DNA from 3 places in the Bacillus altitudinis genome. Region 1 is predicted to be linked to each of the others. Evidence: riboswitches for the same ligand, from Rfam matches in the RefSeq annotation. Region 1 holds a riboswitch; each other region holds the start of a gene.
What was found. A riboswitch is a leader RNA that binds a small molecule or an ion and turns the genes downstream of it on or off. The one in region 1 is predicted to bind S-adenosylmethionine.
Positions count from the first base shown of each region.

Region 2: linked by a shared signal. The riboswitch ahead of metK (methionine adenosyltransferase) and the one ahead of ID12_RS10165 (bifunctional homocysteine S-methyltransferase/methylenetetrahydrofolate reductase) in region 1 are both predicted to bind S-adenosylmethionine.
Region 3: linked by a shared signal. The riboswitch ahead of ID12_RS01010 (methionine ABC transporter ATP-binding protein) and the one ahead of ID12_RS10165 (bifunctional homocysteine S-methyltransferase/methylenetetrahydrofolate reductase) in region 1 are both predicted to bind S-adenosylmethionine.

Region 1 is NZ_CP009108.1:2,028,291-2,033,539, reverse strand. Features, by position in the region: gene ID12_RS10180 (BMP family lipoprotein) at 1-483, opposite strand, end outside; gene ID12_RS10175 (CvfB family protein) at 641-1,489, opposite strand; gene ID12_RS10170 (YajQ family cyclic di-GMP-binding protein) at 1,716-2,207, shown strand; SAM riboswitch class I at 2,289-2,407, shown strand; gene ID12_RS10165 (bifunctional homocysteine S-methyltransferase/methylenetetrahydrofolate reductase) at 2,486-4,327, shown strand; gene metH (methionine synthase) at 4,311-5,249, shown strand, end outside.
Region 2 is NZ_CP009108.1:3,633,703-3,638,951, reverse strand. Features, by position in the region: gene ID12_RS18345 (alpha/beta hydrolase family protein) at 1-28, shown strand, start outside; gene ID12_RS18340 (DUF2584 domain-containing protein) at 68-310, shown strand; gene pckA (phosphoenolpyruvate carboxykinase (ATP)) at 351-1,937, opposite strand; SAM riboswitch class I at 2,164-2,298, shown strand; gene metK (methionine adenosyltransferase) at 2,494-3,696, shown strand; gene asnB (asparagine synthase (glutamine-hydrolyzing)) at 3,845-5,249, shown strand, end outside.
Region 3 is NZ_CP009108.1:187,878-193,126, reverse strand. Features, by position in the region: gene ID12_RS01045 (acyl-CoA dehydrogenase family protein) at 1-576, shown strand, start outside; gene ID12_RS01040 (arsenate reductase family protein) at 687-1,043, shown strand; gene gcvH (glycine cleavage system protein GcvH) at 1,110-1,493, shown strand; gene ID12_RS01030 (YusG family protein) at 1,540-1,776, shown strand; gene ID12_RS01025 (toprim domain-containing protein) at 1,908-2,252, shown strand; gene ID12_RS01020 (thioredoxin family protein) at 2,264-2,566, shown strand; gene ID12_RS01015 (SCP2 sterol-binding domain-containing protein) at 2,687-3,028, shown strand; SAM riboswitch class I at 3,131-3,239, shown strand; gene ID12_RS01010 (methionine ABC transporter ATP-binding protein) at 3,395-4,420, shown strand; gene ID12_RS01005 (methionine ABC transporter permease) at 4,413-5,081, shown strand; gene metQ (methionine ABC transporter substrate-binding lipoprotein MetQ) at 5,096-5,249, shown strand, end outside.

The sequences.
Region 1 (5,249 bases):
TCCGCCCACAAAACCAATGACATCGCTTTTTGTTGTCATGGCAGCAAGTGCTCCCGCTAAATAGCTGCCCTGCTCTTCTTTAAAAGTCACTGATGTGACATTTTTCAGTTCAGACACAGCATCAATGAGTAAAAATTGCTTTTTCGGATATTTTTTCGCTACCTTTTCTAAGTCTTCTTGCATACTGAAACCTACACCGATGATCAGGTCATTTCCATCTTTCACAAGCTCGGTCAGCCCTTTTTCATATGTATCGGTTTCTGCAATTTCTCTATAATCGAATTCAATGCCAAGCTCATCACGTGCTTTTTCTAATCCTTTAAATGATGAATCGTTAAATGATTGATCACCAAGACCATCATCCGTCAGCATGACACCAATATGCTTCGTATTTGATACCGGTGGTCCCCCCTGCTGATTGCTGCATGAGGCGAGTACCATGATCATAGCTGCCATCAGAAGTAATGAAATCTTCACTTTCATCCAAAAACACACTCCTTTTATCATCCTTACCCCTTATTTATCGGATTTGAGAGTCATTGTTTCAATGATAAAGTGAAGGATTTTCAGCTTTTTTCATGACTTTTTTCACTGAAAAAAACCATTATTTATGACAAAAATAAAAAAAGTGAGCAAATGCTCACTTTTTCTCGTATGTCCATCCTTCTTTTTGGTAAACAAGATCATTTTTCATCAGATGACCTAATGCTCGTTTGAAGGCTGCTTTGCTCATTTGAAATCTTTCCCGGATATCTTCTGGATCGCTTTTATCGCCGAAAGGCATTGCACCGTTTCTCGTTCTCATGTAAGTTAAGATTTCTTCTGCATCGACAGATAATGCATCCTGCTTTCTCGGAAGCAGAGAAACGTTTACAGTTCCGTCCTCTTTCACTGCAATGACGCGTCCTGTCACGGTCGATCCCAATCTAGGCTCTTCCTTTCGTTCCGTGCGGTGGATAAATCCACGCACGCCTGTATCTGTCAGCATAAAAGAACCTGTCGCAATTAAGCGATAGATTGTCCCCGTGATTTCTTTGTTCATTAACGTTTCTGGCGCCTCAGTAAACAATTCACTGATCACATCTTCAGTGGCTGGTTTTGCGAACATTCTCCCGTAACTTGTCACTTTGAGCATACAGTATAGTTTGTCGCCTTTTTTCGGCCACGCTTCCTCAAAAGGCGGGAGGTGTTCAGTTGCAACAAGTGCATCCTTTGACAAACCTATATCGACAAAAGCACCCATATCTTCTACAACGTCTACGACTTCTACCCAGTCGTATGTATGTGCATTGATTTTAGGAATTTTCATCGTCGCTGCCAGTCTTTCCTCATGATCTACATATAAGTAGACCTCTACTTCATCACGATCTCCAATATCCTCTGTCATCTCACTGCGATGTAGGAGAACAGAATCTTCGCCATCTGTTAAAAAGTAGCCGTATTCCATCTCGTTATCTATTTGCAAGGTCAGTTGCTCACCTGGTCTCATGTTCTCTTCCTTCCTATCTGCCCTTAAAAGAGCGTTCGTTCATCTTTTGATTCACTTTATTCTACTATACTTCTGTCATCATGAACATCTCTAGTTCTGTTAGCTAAAGTGGACAAACTGTACTTGAATTATACCGCATACATCTGAACTCTCTTCGATAAAGTTTCTTCTTCCCCTATGGGCATGATAAAATAGACGCAATATCTATAGTTGGAGGTCATATGTGATGGCAAAAGAAAGTTCATTTGATATTGTATCGAAGGTGGAGCTGCCAGAGGTGCAAAACGCCATTCAAGCAGCACTGAAAGAAATTAAAAACCGTTATGATTTTAAAGGAAGTAAAAGTGATATTTCACTAGAAAAAGAAGAACTCGTTCTCATTTCTGATGATGACTTCAAGCTGGAGCAGCTAAAGGATGTCCTTGTGACAAAACTGATTAAACGAAACGTACCGACTAAAAACATTGACTACGGAAAAACAGAACATGCCCTAGGTGGAACCGTTCGCCAGCGTGCAAAGCTGATTAGCGGGATTGATAAGGACAATGCCAAAAAGATCAATGCCTTGATCAAACAATCTGGTATAAAAGTAAAGTCGCAATTTCAAGATGACCAAGTGCGTGTGACAGGAAAAAATAAAGATGATTTACAAGAAGTGATTGCGCTTATGCGCAAGGCAGATTTACCGATTGACGTCCAATTTATAAATTTTCGATAAATTTCAAATTTTCCATTGATTATTTCCGATTTTTTCGATACAGTTGATGGAAGTTCAATTCATTGACATGTTCATATCGCTTTCTTATCAAGAGAGGCAGAGGGACTGGCCCTGTGAAGCCTCAGCAACCGGTGTAGTAGAAATCTATTTTCTATGACCAAGGTGCTAAATCCAGCAAGCAACTGCTTGGAAGATAAGAAGAAGAATTTCAATACAGCCAAAAAGTCTTCTTCTTATCAGAAGGCTTTTTTTGTTACATAGAAATAAGGAGGAAACCAATGGGCCTATTACAAGACTTACAAAATCGCGTACTGATTGCTGATGGAGCAATGGGAACACTTTTATACTCTTATGGCATTGACCGTTGCTTTGAAGAATTAAATTTATCAAAAGAAGATGAAGTCAAAAGAGTGCACGAGGCATATGTGCAAGCTGGAGCGGACATTATTCAAACGAACACATACGGTGCGAATTATATTAAACTATCCCGCTACGGTTTAGAAGAAGAAACAAAACGCATTAACACAAAAGCTGTACAAATTGCCAAAGCAGCCGCTGGCTCAGCTTATGTCCTTGGAACGATCGGTGGCATTCGAACATTTAACAAAAATGCCTACTCTTTAGACGAGATTAAACGGAGCTTTAGAGAACAGCTCTATATCCTTTTAAATGAAGAGCCTGATGGGTTACTGCTTGAAACATATTACGATATTGAAGAAGCAAAAGCCGTTCTTGAGATTGCTCGCAAAGAAACAGCGCTTCCGATTGTCATGAACGTCTCCATGCATGAGCAAGGTGTATTGCAGGACGGTACACCGCTAAAAGACGGCTTATCTGAATTATCCTCACTTGGCGCTGATGTCGTCGGCATTAACTGCCGATTAGGCCCTTATCATATGATTCAGGCACTTGAAGGCGTTCCACTTTTGCAAAATTCGCATTTATCTGTCTATCCAAACAGCAGTCTCCCCTCCCTTGAAGAAGGCAGACTCGTCTATGATACAGATAATGATTATTTCCGAAAAAGTGCACTTGAGTTTAGAAATCAGGGCGCACGAATCATTGGAGGCTGCTGCGGAACAACCCCTCAGCATATAAGCGCCATGGCTGAGGCGGTCAAAGATTTAGCACCTATCACCGAAAAAGAAGTGAAAGTATTAAAAGAAGAAATCATTTCCATCCAAGATCAACGGACAGAACCAGGTCTTGACGAGCTGGCTGTGAAAAAACGTTCGATTATCGTCGAGCTGGACCCGCCGAAGAAGCTGAACTTTGAAAAATTCCTCGTCGCAGCGAACGAATTAAAAAGTGCAGGCATTGATGCCCTCACACTGGCCGATAACTCTCTAGCTACCCCGCGTATTAGCAATGTGGCATGCGGCGCTTTATTAAAACAGCAGCTTGATATGCGTTCACTTGTCCATATCACATGTCGTGATCGCAATTTGATTGGACTCCAATCTCATTTAATGGGGCTAGACACGCTTGGACTAACCGATATTTTAGCCATCACAGGCGATCCGTCTAAAATTGGAGACTTCCCAGGTGCGACATCTGTGTATGATTTAACCTCCTTTGATTTGATCCGTCTGATCAAACAATTTAACGAGGGACTATCTTTCTCCGGGAAGCCGCTCGGGAAAAAGACTAATTTTTCTGTGGCTGGTGCGTTTAATCCAAATGTCCGTCATATTGATAAAGCGGTCAAACGCCTCGAGAAGAAAATCGAATACGGTGCCGATTATTTTATTTCACAACCTGTATACTCTGAGGAACAGCTTGTGAAGATTCATGAAGAAAGCCGACATTTAGATAAACCGATTTACATCGGTATTATGCCGCTAACAAGCAGCCGAAACGCAGAGTTTATTCATCATGAAATTCCCGGCATTAAATTGTCTGACTCGATTCGTGAGATTATGGCCAAGGCAGGCGAAAATAAAGAAAAGCAGCGGACAGAAGGGTTAGCGATTGCCCGCTCTTTATTAGATACAGCTTGCGAATTGTTTAATGGTATCTATTTAATTACCCCTTTCCTTCGATCAGATTTAACAGCAGAACTGACAACTTACATCCATCAGAAAGAAAAGGAGCCAAACATCCATGCCAACTATCACTGAACAGCTCAAAAAACGCATCCTCGTCCTTGACGGTGCAATGGGCACAATGATTCAAAACGCCGATCTCACAGCAGAGGATTTCGGCGGAGAAGAGTATGAGGGCTGTAACGAATATTTAAACGTCACAGCCCCTCACATTATCTCCACGATTCACCGGCAATACCTAGAGGCAAGTGCTGACCTCATTGAAACAAATACATTCGGTGCGACGAAGCTCGTTCTCGATGAATATGGACTTGGCCATCTCGCCTATGAATTGAACGTAAAAGCAGCTCAGCTGGCAAAGCGTGAAGCAGACCGTTTGTCGACGCCAGACTGGCCCCGCTTTGTAGTAGGCGCAATGGGGCCCACTACAAAAACATTATCCGTGACAGGCGGCACAACGTTTGAAGAGCTCGTTGCAAATTATGAAGAACAAGCCCGCGCCCTGATTGATGGGAAATGTGATGCTCTTCTTTTAGAAACGAGTCAAGACATGCTGAATGTCAAAGCTGGTTTTAAAGGCATTCAAGAAGCCTTTCACGCGACCGGTATTGAGCTGCCACTGATGGTGTCAGGGACGATTGAACCAATGGGCACCACCCTTGCTGGTCAAGATATTGAAGCCTTTTATATTTCACTTGAGCATATGAAACCAATCAGCGTCGGACTAAACTGTGCAACTGGTCCAGAATTTATGACAGACCATATCCGTACACTCTCCTCCATCTCAAAGTCGGCTGTCAGCTGCTATCCAAACGCTGGTCTCCCTGATGAAGAAGGGCAATATCACGAATCCCCTGCTTCGCTTGCTAAAAAAATTGCCGCTTTTGCAAAAGAAGGCTGGTTAAATATCGTCGGCGGCTGCTGCGGTACAACGCCTGCACATATTCAGGCATTGTCAGATGAAGTACGTTCGCTTCAGCCCCGCAGCATGACGCAT
Region 2 (5,249 bases), 1.6 Mb from region 1:
CCGAAAAGGCGGAAATGTGGTAAAATAAACGGTAGAAAGAAATATAGAAAGTAGGGGGATTTTCATTATGGGAATGCCTGTTGAATTTAATACAATGATTGTCACAAAAGGAAAAGAGACAAGAATTGAAGAAAATGTGTTTGAGCTCATGAAGGAAGGGTACCGCATTTATCCATTAAATATTCCGCTTGAGGTGCGTAAAACGAAAGACGGAGAAAAAACAGGGACAGCACATGTTGAAAAGCTGGAGCTCACAGACAATGTCACGAAGGTGACGTACCGTCTTGTGTCATTACATTCAACGAACTAAAAAAGCTGAGGGATTCATTCCCTCAGCTTTTTCCTTTTGATTAGACGAGTGGTCCGCCTTTTGCTTCAATATCACTTGCTGCATGGCTGAATTTTTTAAAGTTCTTTTTAAATTCATTTGCAAGGAAGTGTGCTTTTTCTTTGTAAGCCTCTTGATCGTCCCATGTTTTAGCAGGCTGAAGCACTTCATCTGGCACTCCTGGAATATGAAGCGGGATGTGTAATCCGAAGATGTCGTCAGTGATCATTTCAGCGTTGTCAAGATCGCCTTCGATCGCTGCCTGCACCATTGCTCTTGTATGAGCAAGATTCATTCGTTTGCCCGTACCGTAGCCGCCGCCAGTCCAGCCTGTATTCACAAGGAATACTTTTGCGCCGTGCTCATCGATTTTTTTACCAAGCATTTCAGCATAGACATGAGCAGGAAGTGGCAAGAATGGTGAACCAAAGCAAGTAGAGAACGTTGTTTCTGGTGACGTCACGCCACGCTCAGTTCCAGCTAGTTTACTTGTGTAACCACTCAAGAAGTGGTACATGGCTTGTTCTTTCGTTAAACGGCTGATTGGAGGTAAAACGCCGAATGCATCAGCTGTTAAAAAGACGATGGCAGATGGGTGACCTGCAATACTTGGTTTCACGATGTTATCAATCATTTCGATTGGGTAAGCCGCACGTGTATTTTCAGTAAAGAATGTGTCATCATAATCTGCTTCACGTGTTTCTTCATCAAGTACTACATTTTCAAGCACTGATCCGAAGCTGATGGCTTTGTAAATTTGTGGTTCTTTTTCTTCACTTAAGTTCACGCATTTTGCATAGCATCCGCCTTCAATATTGAAGACACCTGTGTTAGACCAGCCATGCTCATCGTCTCCAATCAGCTTGCGGCTTGCACTTGCAGAAAGCGTCGTTTTTCCAGTACCTGAAAGGCCGAAAAATAAAGCAACATCGCCTTCTTGACCGACGTTAGCAGAGCAGTGCATTGATAAAATATCTTGTTCAGGAAGCAGGTAGTTCATAACAGAGAAAATGGATTTTTTCATCTCACCTGCATATTCTGTTCCACCGATCAGAATCGTCCGTTTTTCAAAAGAAACGATAATAAACGTTTCAGAGTTTGTGCCATCTGTTTCAGGATCTGCTTTAAAGTGAGGTGCAGATAAGATGGTGAAAGGTTTTTCGTTTGATGATGGTGTTGATCCATCAGGTCTGATGAATAGTTGCTTTGCAAAGAGATTGTGCCAAGCGAATTCATTTACAACTGTAATTGGCATACGGTATTTTTCGTCAGCACCGGCAAAACCATCAAAGACAAATAGTTCATCACGTTCTTTTAAGTATGACACAACCTTTGTATATAAACGATCAAATGCCTCTTTCGAGATCGGCTGATTGACTTGACCCCAATCAATTTTATGTTCAGAGTTTTCTTCTTTTACGATGAATTTATCTTTAGGCGAACGTCCAGTGTAGGCACCAGTTGTGGCGCGGACAGCACCAGTTGAAGTTAAAACGCCTTCATTACGTGCCAAAATCTTTTCAACAAGTTTCGGAACAGATAAATTTTGGTGCGTATTTTCTAATGAGAGCAATGACTGCAAATCTTCTTTTAAATCCACTGAGTTCATAAAAAAACCCTTCCTTTACCGTTGAATTTGTTTGTTTTGATTAGTATAACACATTGATAATAATAGTCTATACTATTTAAACATTTTTGTGTGTGTTTTTTCATTTCTGCTATGAAAATATGCTTTTTGGTGATGCTAATGATGAGGTGAAAAAAAGGGGAGATAATTCCTATGAACCATTGACATGACGCAAGGGTTTAAGATAAGATATCTTATTGAACGGATACTCTTATCCCGAGTTGGTGGAGGGACAGGCCCGATGAAGCCCAGCAACCGGTTTCTTATGAAAAAGGCATGAACATGCTGAGAAACCAAGGTGCTAACCTGATGCAAGGTACAAGAACACCTTGAGCGATAAGAGTGAAAGGCATGCGATCTCAGACCCTTTCCTCGCAATGAAGGAAATGGTTTTTTTATTTTTGGGATATCATATGAACAAATTGCCAATAACATCTCTAATATAAACATGTTGAAATATAAGAGGGAACGAGTTCCGTATCATATTGGAGGCCTCATCTTGGGATGATGTGGTCTTGTACAGGAGGAAATAGCCATTATGAGTCAAAATCGTCGTTTATTTACTTCAGAATCAGTGACCGAAGGACATCCAGATAAAATCTGTGATCAAATTTCAGACAGCATTTTGGATGAAATTTTAAAGAAAGATCCAAATGCACGTGTTGCCTGTGAAACTTCTGTAACAACCGGTCTCGTATTAGTAAGCGGTGAGATTACAACGTCTACTTATGTCGACATTCCAAAGACGGTGCGTGACACGATTAAGGAAATTGGCTACACACGTGCGAAATATGGTTTTGATGCGGAAACATGTGCGGTTCTTACATCAATTGATGAACAGTCTGCTGATATTGCGCAAGGTGTAGACAAAGCGCTTGAAGCACGTGAAGGAACAATGACTGAAGAAGAAATTGATGCGATCGGTGCAGGTGACCAAGGTTTGATGTTTGGTTTTGCAAACAACGAAACTGAAGAGCTTATGCCACTGCCGATTTCTCTTGCACATAAATTATCTCGCCGTTTAACAGAAGTACGCAAGAATGAAACACTTGCATACCTTCGTCCAGACGGAAAAACTCAAGTAACAGTTGAATATGATGAACAAAACAAACCAGTTCGTATTGATACGGTGGTTATTTCTACACAGCATGCACCAGAAGTGACGCTTGAACAAATTCAAAGCGACTTAAAAGAGCATGTCATCCGCCCTGTCGTTCCAAGTGAACTGATCGATGAAGAAACAAAATACTTCATCAACCCAACAGGCCGCTTTGTCATCGGTGGACCTCAAGGGGATGCTGGTTTAACTGGACGTAAAATCATCGTTGATACATATGGCGGGTATGCTCGTCACGGTGGCGGTGCTTTCTCTGGTAAGGATGCAACGAAGGTTGACCGTTCTGCAGCATATGCGGCTCGCTATGTAGCGAAAAACATCGTAGCAGCTGGTCTTGCAGATTCATGTGAAGTACAGCTTGCTTATGCAATTGGTGTTGCACAGCCTGTCTCCATTTCAATTGATACATTTGGAACAGGAAAAGCCTCTGAAGAGAAATTAATTGAAGTGGTACGTGCAAACTTTGATCTTCGTCCAGCCGGCATTATTAAAATGCTTGACTTACGTCGTCCGATCTATAAACAAACCGCTGCATATGGACATTTTGGCCGTCATGACTTGGATCTTCCATGGGAAAAAACGGATAAAGCCGACACGCTTCGCAAGGAAGCATTAGGAGAATAACAACATACAAAACCGCTTATTTTAAGCGGTTTTCCTTTTGATTAAAAAAAATTCTACAAAAAGCGTAAAAATGTGAAACAAAATTGGACAAAATACTGTCTAATTATAGGTCTACTTTTAAGAAATAACATAACGTGGAGGCAATAATATGTGTGGGTTTGTTGGTGTATTTAATCACCGTCCATTGTCCGAAACTACTGAGCAGGAAGAGTTAATTAAGCAAATGAATCGTCTCATCGTTCATCGAGGTCCGGATGATGAGGGGTACTTTCATGATGAGCATGTAGGATTTGGATTTAGACGTTTAAGTATTATAGATGTTGAACACGGAAAGCAGCCGCTTTCTTATGAAGATGAAAAATATTGGATTATTTTCAACGGAGAAATTTATAACTATGTGGAGCTGAAAGAAGAGCTTGTGAAAAAAGGCTATACGTTCAGCACAGATTCTGATACGGAAGTCCTTCTTGCCACATATCGCCACTATAAAGAAGAAGCGGCATCGAAGCTTCGCGGCATGTTTGCCTTTTTAATTTGGGATAAAGAAGCGCAGTTATTATATGGCGCAAGAGATCCTTTCGGCATTAAACCTCTCTATTTTACACAAATAGATGACCAAGTGTACTTTGCTTCTGAACGCAAAAGCTTAATGGCTGTGAATGAGAACATTTTATTTGATGAGACTGCTTTGCAGCAGTACATGTCTTTTCAGTTCGTTCCTGAGCCAAATACACTTGATCAAAAAGTGCACAAAGTTGAGCCAGGTCATCAGTTTACACTGCGTCCAGGCCAAGACATTGCATTTAAGACTTACTGGAAAGTTCAATTCAAACCTGAACAAACACAAGAGCAGAAATTAGTAGAAGAAGTACGTGATGCTATCTATGATTCTGTAAAAGTCCACATGAGAAGTGATGTGCCTGTTGGTTCATTCCTATCAGGCGGGATCGATTCTTCTTTCATCGTGTCGGTCGCAAAGGAATTTCACCCTGAACTGAAGACATTCTCTGTTGGTTTCCAGCAGGATGGATTCAGTGAAGTGGATGTAGCAAAAGAAACAGCTGATAAGCTGGGATTGCAAAACTTTAGTGCTGTGATTTCTCCTGAGGAATATATGAATGAGCTTCCGAAGATCGTCTGGCATTTAGATGATCCTTTGGCTGATCCAGCGGCGATTCCATTGTATTTCGTAGCAAAAGAAGCGAAAAAACAAGTCACAGTTGTTCTTTCAGGTGAGGGAGCAGACGAGCTGTTCGGTGGATATAATATTTATCGTGAGCCGCTATCTCTAAAGCCTTTTGAATCTGTACCATCCATGCTGAAAAAGCTTCTTCTTCGTCTGGCTCGTTTAATGCCAGAAGGAATGAAAGGGAAAAGCTTTATCGTTCGCGGCTGTACGCCATTAGAGGAACGTTATATCGGCAATGCAAAAATCTTTGAAGAGCCAGTGAAGAAAAACCTCTTAAAGCAGTATGATCCGAACATCACGTATCGTGACGTGACGAAAACATACTTCGAAGAAAGTGCAGGCTACAGTGATATTAACAAAATGC
Region 3 (5,249 bases), 1.8 Mb from region 1:
TTTGAAGGAACGAACGAAATTAACCGATTGCTTGTGCCAGGCACCTTCTTGAAGAAAGCGATGAAAGGAGAGCTTCCGCTTCTTCAAAAAGCGCAAACCCTACAGGAAGAGCTAATGATGATGATGCCGGAAGAGCCGGGTGATCAGCCGCTTGATCAAGAGAAATACTTACTTGCCCATGCGAAAAAGATCGCCTTGATGGTGGCAGGTATGGCCGCCATGAAATATGGGAAAGCATTAGACAAAGAGCAAGAAATCCTTGTGAATATAGCAGATATCGTCAATGAACTCTTTGCTGCTGAGTCGGCGGTCTTGCGTACGGAAAAAGCAATCGCAGCATCAGGCACAGAAAAAAATGCACAAAAGCTTGCGTATACACAAATTTTCACGCAGGAAGCCTTTTTAAAAATTGAAGCTCATGCGAAAGAATCATTGATTGCCATGGAAGAAGGAGATTCACTCCGTATGAGTCTGTCAGCCCTTCGCAAGCTGACAAGATTCACGCCAATGAATGTCATTGCGAAAAAGCGTGAGGTGGCGAAACGAATCTTTGAAGCAGAGAAATATATCGTATAAGACGGCTTAAAAGGTGCGGATATCATGTCGCACCTTTTTGTAAGCATACATTTAGGTTTTTAACATGTTTTGTGATAAAATGTTGTCACTATTTGCAGGAGGTGAAAATGGTGGCTTTAGATTTTTACGAATACCCATCTTGCGGTACATGCCGAAAAGCAAAGAAATGGCTGGAAGAACACAATAAAGACATCAACAGCATACATATCGTCGAAGAGACGCCTGATAAAGAAACATTAAAAGCCCTTTACGAAAAAAGCGGTTTAGAGCTGAAGAAATTCTTTAATACGAGCGGTCAGAAATACAGAGAGCTGCAGCTGAAAGATAAACTTCCTGCAATGTCAGAGGACGAGCAGCTTGAATTACTTGCGTCTAACGGAATGCTAATCAAGCGTCCAATTACAACAGACGGCAAACGAGTGACAGTTGGATTTAATGAAGATACATTTAAAAGCGTCTGGAAATGATGTAACTTTCATTCAGATTGTGGTATCTTCAATATAGATTGTAAGAAAAGACTGGAGGGGTATGAAATGAGCACACCAAAAGATTTACGTTATTCAGAAGAACATGAATGGGTCAAAGTAGAAGGAGATAAGGTGCGTATCGGTATTACGCATTTTGCTCAATCTGAGCTAGGGGATATCGTGTTCGTTGAGCTTCCTGAAGTAGGAGACAAAATCACAGCGGACGAGCCTTTCGGAAGTGTAGAATCAGTCAAAACAGTTTCTGAACTATACGCACCGATTAACGGCACAATCGTTGAAGTGAACGATGAGCTTGATGACAGTCCAGAGTTCGTCAACGACTCTCCATACGAAAAAGCTTGGATGATCGTAGTAGAGCCAGCGGATGCGTCTGAAATCGAGAACTTAATGACAGCTGAGCAATATGAAGAAATGACAAAAGAAGACTAATTCATGTGAAATTGGACACTCTACCTTTATGGGGGGGGTGTCCAATTTGTCTTTTCAAAAAGAACAGGTGGATATAACAGAGCATGTCACTGGACGATTCAAAGAGAGCGGCATGGTGCTTTACCATCAAAACGAAGAGATTGGCACGATGATTAGTGAAAATCAATATGAATTAAAATCAGGTTATTCCTATGATCAAAACCGTTTTTATCGTCTGTCAGATACGTTGACCCATGGGACTGAAAAATATGTAGACTGTGACGATGAAAATGGCTGGTGCTAATCACAGATAAGGCTGTAGTGAGTGAATGCTACAGCCTTTTTGTTGATCAAGTGCCCAATCTTTACAACCCGAATGAAAGATTGTAATCTAAGGAAGAAGTGAATCAACGTCAAAAGGGCCAGGTGATCGTGATGAATGTCGAGATAGAAAAGGTCATCATTGTAGAAGGTAAATCAGATAAACAGAAGCTAAAAGAAGTCATAAGTGAACCTGTTACCATCATTTGCACCAATGGCACGATCAGTACATCGAAGCTGGATCAGCTTGTGGACGATTTATTCGGGAAAGACGTTTACATATTAGCAGACAGTGACGATGCTGGCGACAAACTGCGGAAGCAATTCCGAAAAGAATTCCCTGAAGCACTGCATCTTTTTGTCGACAGAACGTACCGCGAAGTGGCCGCTTCACCGTCAGCCCACATTGCATCTATTCTATTAGCTGCAAACATTGATGTTCATTCGAAATATTTATAAGGGTGACGTATATGAAAGAGATTGAAGAGCATGAATTCAAGGAGATAGAGGACGATTTATTTCTTTTGTACTTATATACACCATTTTGCGGAACATGCCAGCTGGCAAAGAAGATGCTGGCAGTGGTTGATGCCATGCAGCCGGAAGTTCCTTTTTATGAAAATAACTTAAATTACTCGCCAAGTTTTGCAAAAGCATTTGAGATCGAAAGTGTCCCTTGCTTTCTCCTGTTTAAAAAGGGTGAAATCGTGCAAAAAGGCTATGCCTTTCACTCCGTTCCATATCTTCACGAAATGATTGAAACCGCTAAATAAAGCGGTTTTTTGTCATATTTCAAGCAATTCATTTGAAAATTTGTCGAGCTATTTATAAAGGACAAGCCGATGTTTGTAGAGAAATGTTATGTATAACCAAATGACAGGGAGGTTATACATGTGGAAAATGTGAAAGCCCATGGAAGTGCAGGGCAGCGATTATTGTTAAAGCCGTTGCTCTCATCATCATCCTTGAAGATTACATTTGAGGCGGAAACGGACTCTTGTACATTGATTGTGGATGAACGTGGTGAAGTGAAGAAACTACCTGCAATTGAGTTATCGGATCTCATCTTTTATGGTGAGCGAAAAGAGATTTTGCAATTATTAGATGGAGACATGTCCTTACAGCAGCTGATCAGCAGAGGACAAGTGAAAGTGAAAGGCTCATTTCGAGCTCTTCTAAGACTAGAAGCGGTACTTTGGCTGACGAACGGTTTTTTTCGAAAAATGATAACGTAGTCGTTTACTTGGAAATTAGCGATTTACAGCGTTGACATATCTCAGATAGCATGATATTCTACGTTAGTAAAAACATGAACATCACATAAAACAACATATTTTCTCTTATTAAGAGAGGTGGAGGGACGTGCCCTATGAAACCCGGCAACCGTCAGCATAGCTGAAATTGGTGCCAATTCACTCAAAGCCGCAACGCTTTGAAAGATGAGAGAAAGGCGTATTTGATATAAAAGGCCTTTCTGCTTGCGTTGCAGTTAGGTCTTTTTTACTGACCTTGCGTCAGGCTAGCGTCATAACAGTCGGAAGAATAATTGAACGTATGTGATGGCAACCTATAGATTCAGCAAGAAAGCAGGTGAACAGACTGTGATCCATTTACAGAATGTATCAAAAACGTATCTTTCAAAAAGCGGAAATGTTGATGCCGTGAAAGACGTCAACTTGGATATCGATAAAGGTGAAATATTCGGAATTATCGGGTATAGCGGCGCTGGGAAAAGCTCCTTGATTCGCCTATTAAACGGTCTGGAGTTGCCAACAGAAGGAATCGTTGAAGTGGCAGGCAACCGGATCAATGAAGTATCGAATGCGAAACTTCGGAAAGCAAGACAAGAAATCAGCATGATTTTCCAACACTTTAACTTGCTCTGGTCAAGAACAGTGAGACAAAATATTATGTTCCCGCTCGAGATCGCAGGTGTACCAACGTCAAAACGGAGAGCTCGTGCAAACGAACTGATTAAATTGGTCGGTTTAGAAGGAAAAGAAAATGCATATCCTTCTCAGCTCAGCGGCGGGCAAAAGCAGCGTGTAGGGATTGCGAGAGCATTAGCGAATGACCCAAAAGTTCTGCTATGTGACGAAGCCACTTCTGCGCTTGATCCACAAACAACGGATTCCATCCTTGAGCTTTTAGCCGATATTAATAAACGACTAGGACTCACCATTGTATTGATCACACATGAAATGCACGTCATTCGCAAAATTTGTCACCGTGTGGCAGTGATGGAGAATGGCCGTATTGTCGAAGAAGGCGAAGTATTACGTGTCTTCAGACAGCCGAAAGAAGAAATGACGAAGCGATTCGTGAAACAGCTTGCTGAACCAGAAGAAGCAAAAGAAACGATCGAGCACGTCCTAGAGAGAGTAAAAGAAGGTCAGGTCGTCAGGTTGTCCTTTATTGGAGATTCTGCCGAACAGCCGCTGATCACGGAAATTATTCGATCCTTCAAGGTCGATGTGAACATCCTGCAAGGAAAGATTTCTCAAACGCAGGAAGGCGCGTTTGGAACACTCTTTATCCATATTAATGGAGACGAGAACGAAGTTGAAAAAGCCATCGCCTATATCCAAAGCAAACAGGTTGAAATCGAGGTGATGACACATGTTTGAGAAATGGTTTCCGAACGTTGATCTAGAGGTTATTTGGAACGCGACGGGTGAAACGGTCTATATGACACTCATTGCATTAGCGTTTGCTTTTGCTATCGGCATCATCCTTGGGCTGTTGCTCTTTTTGACAAGTAAAGGCGGTTTGTGGGAAAACAAACCAATTAATGCTGTCATCGGCGCAGTAGTCAACATTTTCAGATCGATTCCCTTTATCATATTAATCATTCTATTATTAGGATTTACTAAACTAATTATGGGCACGATATTAGGTCCAAATGCAGCATTACCAGCCCTTGTCATTGGCTCAGCCCCTTTCTACGCACGTCTTGTCGAAATTGCACTGCGTGAAGTAGACAAAGGAGTCATTGAAGCAGCACGATCTATGGGAGCAAAAACGTCGACCATAATTTTCAAAGTATTGCTTCCAGAATCACTGCCAGCCCTTATTTCAGGAATTACTGTAACAGCGATTGCTCTGATTGGCTCTACTGCGATTGCAGGAGCAATTGGAGCAGGCGGACTTGGTGACCTTGCTTATGTAGAAGGATACCAATCTGGTAATACAGATGTCACACTTGTAGCCACTGTGTTTATTCTGATCATCGTCTTTATCATTCAAATAATCGGTGATTTGATTACAAATAAAATTGATAAACGTTAAGGGAGGAATTATTCATGAAGAAATTGATTTTAAGTGCACTATTTCTAGCATTTGCAGGCATTTTAGCTGCTTGCGGTTCATCAAATAACGCAAGCGATAACAAAACCATCACGGTTGCCGCTTCAAAAACACCACATGCCGAGATTCTTGAAGAAGCAAAACCACTTC